One region of the Plantibacter sp. Leaf314 genome, then DNA from elsewhere that is predicted to be linked to it. Evidence: riboswitches for the same ligand, from Rfam matches in the RefSeq annotation. Region 1 holds a riboswitch; the other holds the start of a gene.

Evidence for each region. Region 1 has a riboswitch for thiamine pyrophosphate ahead of ASF68_RS03295 (ECF transporter S component). Riboswitches for the same ligand answer to the same signal wherever they lie in the genome.
Region 2: it holds a riboswitch for thiamine pyrophosphate, as region 1 does, so the genes downstream of both, thiM (hydroxyethylthiazole kinase) here and ASF68_RS03295 (ECF transporter S component) in region 1, are expected to answer to the same signal.

The regions. Positions count from the first base shown of each region.
Region 1 is NZ_LMOB01000001.1:701,105-704,502, forward strand. Features, by position in the region: gene ASF68_RS03290 (ABC transporter ATP-binding protein) at 1-1,356, opposite strand, end outside; gene ASF68_RS03295 (ECF transporter S component) at 1,368-1,997, opposite strand; TPP riboswitch at 2,034-2,142, opposite strand; gene ASF68_RS03300 (hypothetical protein) at 2,193-2,522, opposite strand; gene dinB (DNA polymerase IV) at 2,532-3,398, opposite strand, start outside.
Region 2 is NZ_LMOB01000003.1:145,184-148,581, reverse strand. Features, by position in the region: gene ASF68_RS16750 (bifunctional hydroxymethylpyrimidine kinase/phosphomethylpyrimidine kinase) at 1-422, opposite strand, end outside; gene thiE (thiamine phosphate synthase) at 419-1,129, opposite strand; gene thiM (hydroxyethylthiazole kinase) at 1,126-1,986, opposite strand; TPP riboswitch at 1,969-2,069, opposite strand; gene ASF68_RS16735 (DUF1622 domain-containing protein) at 2,130-2,618, shown strand; gene ASF68_RS16730 (HAD family phosphatase) at 2,615-3,301, opposite strand; gene ASF68_RS18580 (CDP-alcohol phosphatidyltransferase family protein) at 3,381-3,398, opposite strand, start outside.

The DNA of each region.
Region 1 (3,398 bases):
GAGCTCCAGGTGCAGCAGCCGCATGAGTGACAGCCACGTCAATCGGTCCTGCCCGAACGTCGGCTCGTCCAGGACGAGGACGGCGGGTCGTGCCACGAGCACCGTGGCGACCGACAGTCGTCGCTTCTGGCCGCCCGAGAGACTGAAGGGGTTCGCTTCGGCGAGCGCGGCCAAACCCAAGGCGTCGAGGACTTCGGAGACCCGCTCGTCGATCGCGGCGCGTGTCCACCGCAGCGCTTGCAGGGCGACGCCGAGCTCCTTGCGCACGGTCGCGGCGACGAACTGATGCTCCGGGTCCTGGAAGACCGTCCCGATGCGGGTGAGCAGCTCGGTCGACTTCCAGCGGATGGGCCGTGGACCGATCCCACCGGCGAGGCCGCGAGCAGCGTCCACAGTTCCGGCGAGCTCGGGGAGCAGTCCGGCCAAGGTGAGGGCCAACGTCGACTTCCCGGCCCCGTTCGGTCCGACGACCACCGTCGCGGCGCGCTCCGGCACGTCGAGGTCCAGGTGCTCCTGCACCGACTGGGAACGGAGCCGACCGATCGTCAGGTCGGACGTCGTCAGGACGGCTGCGCTCGGCTGCACCATCCGGCGGGGCGGCAGCCCCAGCGGGATGCCCGGCACCCAGACGCCGGCGTCGGCGAGCCGGCGTCCGACATCGTCGAGGACGACAGAGGGAGGACCGTCCGCGAGGACCCCTCCGTCCGCATCGAGCACGACGACCCGCGTCATCAGATCGCGCCAGACGTCGACGCGGTGTTCGATGACGACCAGGGTCGACGAACCGTCGTCGACCACACGCGCGACGGCGTCCCTGACCTCGGCGACGCCGATCGGGTCGAGGTTGGCGGTCGGCTCGTCGAGCAGCAGCAACGAGGGCTGCATGGCGAGCACCCCGGCGAGGGCGAGGCGCTGCTTCTGTCCCCCCGACAGCGCGGAGGTCGGGTGGTCCAACGGGAGGTCGAGGCCGACGGCCTGCAGCGACGAGACGACCCGTCGCCAGATCTCCTCGCGCTCGACCCCGAGGTTCTCGCAGCCGAACGCGACGTCGTCGCCGAGCTTGGACAGGATGACCTGCGAATCGGGGTCCTGCAGCACGAGGCCGATCCGACCCCTGGCCTGTTCCGGCGCGACCCCGTCCACGAGCAACGACCCGTGGGACTCTCCCTCGTCCGCTCCGCCGAGGACTCCAGCGAGCGCGTGTATCAGGGTCGACTTACCGGCGCCGGACGCGCCCAGGAGGAGGACCCGCTCCCCCGGTTCGATGACGAGGTCCAGGTCGCTGACCGCCCATGCCTTCCGACCGGCGTGACGCCACCCCCAGTCACGGGCGACGACGCGCGCCGGACCGGTCATACCGACCACGCTCAGACCTCGCGCCGCGCGTCCCGCCCTGAGGCGAACCGGCTGAGCGCCCCCGTGGAGGCGAGCGCCTTGACGAGGACCCAACCGACGACGCCCGCGAGGATCGCGCCGGAGACGAGCAGCGAGCCGAGGTAGATCGCGTTGAACTCGGCACCCTTCTCCAGGTTCGCCGACATGAACAGCTCGAGCAGCCATGCGCCGGTACCGGCGCCCGCACCGGCGAGGATGGCCGGGACGAGGCCGAATCGCTTGTACGCCAGCGCGGCGAACACGAGCTCCGCGCCGAGCCCCTGGGCGAGTCCCGAGTACACGGTGGTGATGCCCCAGGCGTTCCCGATGAGCGCGGAGACGACTGCTCCGATGGTCTCGACGAGGACGGCCGCTCCGGGCTTCCTGATGATGAGCCCGCCGAGGACGCCGCCGAGCAGCCAGATGCCGACGGCGATGCCGCCGAAGCCGGGCGTCACGGCACTCGCTCCGGCGTACCAGAGGGATCCGAGCGTGTTCCACGCCCAGAAGATGAGGCCGGTGGCGACACCGAGGACGGCGACCACGACGATGTCGACGACCCTCCAGCGGAGGTTCCGCGCGGCGGCGCGTTCAGACGAGGAGATTTTGGTCGATGCTGACACGATACGTGCCCTTCCTGTAGACGGAAAAGAGCACGGGATAGCGAGAAATGGTCTCCCTGCGCTGGCATGATCCAGATCAGGTTCGACGGTCGAAGGCGAATACCTTCCTCTCAGCCCGGTTCACCGGACTCCCGTGGTGGCACGAGTCTAACCCCTGCCGCGCAGGATCGCTCGGCAGGGGTTCGACGGGGATGGCTACTTCTTGAGCGCCTTGATGAGCCCGGACAGCGCCTTGCCGCTCACCCAGATGAACGGGATGGCGACGGCGATGAGTGAGATGAGGTTCGGGTCGAACCGGAGGCCCTCGTCGGTCTTGATGTAGGCGCCGACGGGGATGGAGACGCCACCGCCTCCGCCGCCACTCGGTGCGTCGTCGCCGTCACCCTCGGACCCGCCACCGAAGCCGTAGTACGTCAGGGCCACCGGCACGAGCTTGGTGCCGTCGATGTCCTGCTGCTCCCCGTAGGCCGCGCTCACGCCGAGCCCCTTGGTCTGTTCTGCCAGCTTCTCCACGAGATTCGTCATGCTGCCACGCTACCGCTGCGCATCCGCCGGTCCAAGGGGTTGATCCGTGCTCCCAGCACCCTGCGAGTCGCCTCGATTCCCGAGCCCTCGTCGCCGCGGTTTCCCGAGGAGCGAGGCCGGAGCGATCGCGAGGTCGCCGAAGCGACTGGCCACCCGGTCGATCGTCTGTTCAGCGCCGCGCCACTCCTCATCGGGATCCCACAACGCCGATCCGGCCTCCTCGGCGGGCACCAGTTGATCGACCTTCACGCCGACGAGGCGGACCAGACGCCCTCCTCGATCGAGGTCGCCGAAGAGCGAAGCCGCCTCGTCGTAGACGCGACGTCCGACGTTCGTCGCTTCGCCGATGGTCCGTGACCGGGTCACGACGCTGAAGTCCGCGTAGCGCACCCGGATACTGATCGTCCGACCGGCGTACCCACCCTTCCGGAGGCGGATCGCGACGAGTCCCGCGAGGTTCAACAGCTCTCGTTTCAGCACGGTGGGGTCTGCGACGTCCGTCGGGAACGTCACCTCGTGGCTGACGCTCTTCTCCCGCCGCGCCAACTCGATTCCACGCGGGTCGATGCCGTTCGCGAGCTCGAGGAGCCGGCGTCCGGACGCCTCGCCGACGGCGCGCTGGAGCATGGACAACGGGGTGGAGGCGAGCTGGCCGATGGTCCGGATGCCCCGGTTCGTGAGCTGTTCCTCGGTTCGTCCACCGACGCCCCACAGCGCCCCGACCGGCAACGGGTGCAGGAAGGAGAGCGTCTCAGCAGCCGGCACGACCAGGAGTCCGTCGGGCTTCGACAGCCCCGACGCGAGCTTCGCCACGTACTTCGTCGCCGCCAGACCGACCGAGCAGGGAAGCCCCGTGGCGTCGAGGACCCGCTGCTT
Region 2 (3,398 bases), on a different contig from region 1:
TCGCCGCTCGTCGCCACCATGACGGGGTCGAGCACGACGGGTCCGGTCACGGTCTCGCGCAGCCACGCGGCGACGGCCTCGATGATCCGTGCGTCGCCCAGCATGCCGATCTTGACGGCGTCGATGACGACGTCGTCGGCCACCGCGTCCAGTTGTTCCCGGAGGAACCCGACGGGCGGGGTGTGCACGGAACGGACACCGCGGGTGTTCTGCGCGACGAGGGCGGTCACGACCGCCATGCCGTATCCACCGTTCGCGGCGATGCTCTTGAGGTCGGCCTGGACACCGGCGCCGCCGGTCGGGTCCGTCCCGGCGATGCTCAGCACCCGCGGCGTGGTCCTCGTGACGAGCGTCCGTCGCCCGATCCCCGCGTCGTGCGACGGCCGGGCCGGGGCTGTCCTCAGCGAGTCGGTGGCGCTCACGCGGGCACCTCGTCCCACGCGGCACGGAACGCGCGAGCCGCCGCGGCCGGATCGTCGGCAGCACAGATGGCGGACACCACCGCGAGCCCGGCGGCACCCGCCGATCGGAGGGCCGCGGTGTCGGCGAGCTCGACCCCGCCGATCGCCACGCAGGGCAGCTGGGTGGCGGCGGCGATCGCGGCGAACCCGTCCACGCCGAGCGGCTCCGGGTGGTCCGGTTTCGTCGCCGTCGGGCGGATCACGCCGACGCCGAGGTAGTCGACGGTCCCCGCGGGCAGGGCGGCCACCGCGTCGAGGTGGGCTGGCGTGTTCGCCGTCAAGCCCACCACGGCCGCGTCACCCACGATCCGGCGGACCGCGTCGACCGGGAGGTCGCTCTGCCCGACGTGGACACCGTGGACGACGGCGCCGGCGGAACGGGCGGCGAGGAAGACGTCGACCCGGTCGTCGACGAGGAGCAGGGCTCGACCCGAGACGAGCTCCGCGGCACGGAGCGTCAGCTCGAACAGCTCGCGGGCCGTCGCGGTCTTCTCCCGGAGCTGCACCGCGGTCACCCCGCCGTCGACGGCTCGGCGCACGACGTCGAGCACGCCCCGGGCGCCGCTCGCCGAGGCGTCCGTGACGAGGTACGTCGCCATGGCCCGGCGCACGAGGGCGGCGTGCGAACGGGCCGCGTGCACCCCGTCGGACATCGTCCCGGCGCTCATGCCACCACCGCCAGTCGGTGGACGGTCTCCGCGTCGAGGAGGTGGAGGCGGTCGAGGAACGCCGGGGCGAAGGACCCGGGCCCGCGGCTCTCCGCCGCGGCCAGCTGAGCGGCGACCGTGTACACGCTCGTGGCGGCCACCGTCGTCAGCAACCGGTCGTCGTCGAGCGAGGCGAACGCGGCGAACACGGCACCGAGCGCGCACCCGCCGCCCGTCACGAGCGTGAGCCAGGCGTGCCCGTTGGAGCAGCGGACGATGCGCTCCCCGTCGGTGATGACGTCGGTCGGCCCCGAGATCGCCACGACGGCTCCCGAACGGCGCGCGATCGCGGTCGCCGCCTCGATCGCACTGTCGACGGAGTCGGTGCTGTCGACCCCGCGACCGCCGGCGCCGAGGCCGGCGAGGGCGATGATCTCACTCGCGTTGCCCCGGACGATCGTCGGCCGGAGTGCGAGGAGCTCTGCGGCGAGCGCCGTCCGGACGGGGAGGGACCCGACCGCGACGGGATCGAGCACCCACGGGGTGCCCACCTCGTTCGCAGCGGTCGCGGCTTCGATCATGGCCTCGCGCTGCTCCGCCTGCGGTGTGCCGAGGTTGAGGAGCACGCCGGAGGCGATGCGGGCGAACGGCCCGGCCTCCGTGGGGATGTCGGTCATCGCCGGGGCGGCACCGACGGCGAGGAGGACGTTCGCCGTGAAGTTCGTGACCACGGCGTTCGTGATCGATTGGACGAGCGGGGTGCGTTCGCGCAGGCGGTCGAGGAGGTCCCCCGCGGCGCTCGCGAACCCGCCGGCGGCGGACTCGTCGGTGGACGGGTGGGCAGACTGCTGCGGTGTGCGAATGCTCATTCGCGACATCCCTTCGCTCGGACTAACGAGATCAGGTTCGACGGGTGTGTTCTCAGCCGGTCGTCATGGGATCGGCACCCCGTGTCACTCGCGACCACCATAGCGGGTCGGTGCCGCTTCCCGTCCGGCGAGGCGACGAGGATGATGGGCGCATGGACTTCTTCGAGCTGGTCACCATCGTCTTCGAGGTCGCCGGTGTCGGGGCGATGGTCGTTGGCTTCGTGATCGCCGTCACCCTGTCGGCCCGCCTGTGGCTCCGCACCCGTGACGGCGGGCGGGCCTTCCGGATGCTGCGGGAGACGATCGGCTCGGTGATCCTGCTCGGGCTGGAGATCCTCGTCGCCGCCGACCTGGTGAAGACGGTCACCTCCACCCCGTCGCTGACCGACGCAGCCGTCCTGGCGATCATCGTCGTCATCCGCACCCTGCTGAGCTTCTCCCTGCAGATCGAGATCGAAGGGACCCTGCCCTGGAGACGCCTCGCGACGACGGGACCGCAGGCGTTCGGCCAGGCCGTCGCGCGCGGCGGTGAACGCCCACGACGAGCCGTCGAGGAGCAGGATGCGACCGCCCCGGACGCCGGAGGAGCCACCGTGCCTGACGACGACGGCCGGTTCCCGGAACTGCGGAGTCGCGGCTAGCGCGTGGTGGCGGTTTCCGCCCAGGTGTCTCGGATGAGGTCGGGCAGCTCACGCATGTCGTCGAAGACGTGGGTGCCGTCGCCGATGAGCCGCTCGGCCGGGGTCATCCCACCGGCGTAGGCGTACACGGTCATCCCCGCGGCCCGCGCGGCGAGGACGCCGACGACGCTGTCCTCGACGACCGCGCACCGCTCGGGGGCCGTGTCGAAGTCGGCGGCCGCATGCAGGAACAGGTCCGGGGCCGGCTTGCCGACGGCGACGTCGGTGGCGCTGAAGATCCGCCCGGCGAACCGGTCGTGGATGCCCACCTGGCCGAGGTTGCGGACGACGTCGTGGAACATGCCGTTCGAGGCGACGCACAGCGGCACCCCGGTCGCCGCGATGCCGTCGAGGGCGTCGACGACGCCGTCGACCGCTTCCAGCTCGCGCTCGCAGATCCCACGGAACATGTCGCTCCAGCGTTGGATCCAGTCGGCCTCCAGGGGCTTGCCGAGCCGCGCTTCGACGAGCGTCGCGTAGGTCTCGAGCGATGCGCCGACGAACAGTTCGCGCACCTCGGCCTCGGTGTAGTCGCCGCCGACCTCGTTGAGGAGCTGCAGGTTCACCCGCACCGAGATGCGTTCCGTGTCGACGAGGGTGCCGTCGCAGTCGAAGATGACGAGGTCCGGATAGTCGACTGGCATGCTCCGAGCCTAAACGACACCGCCTGCGTCCACGCCGGGCGCGTCTCGGGGAAGCTGCCGGCAGCACAGCCGGCCGGGATCAGCGGGACAGGCTGAC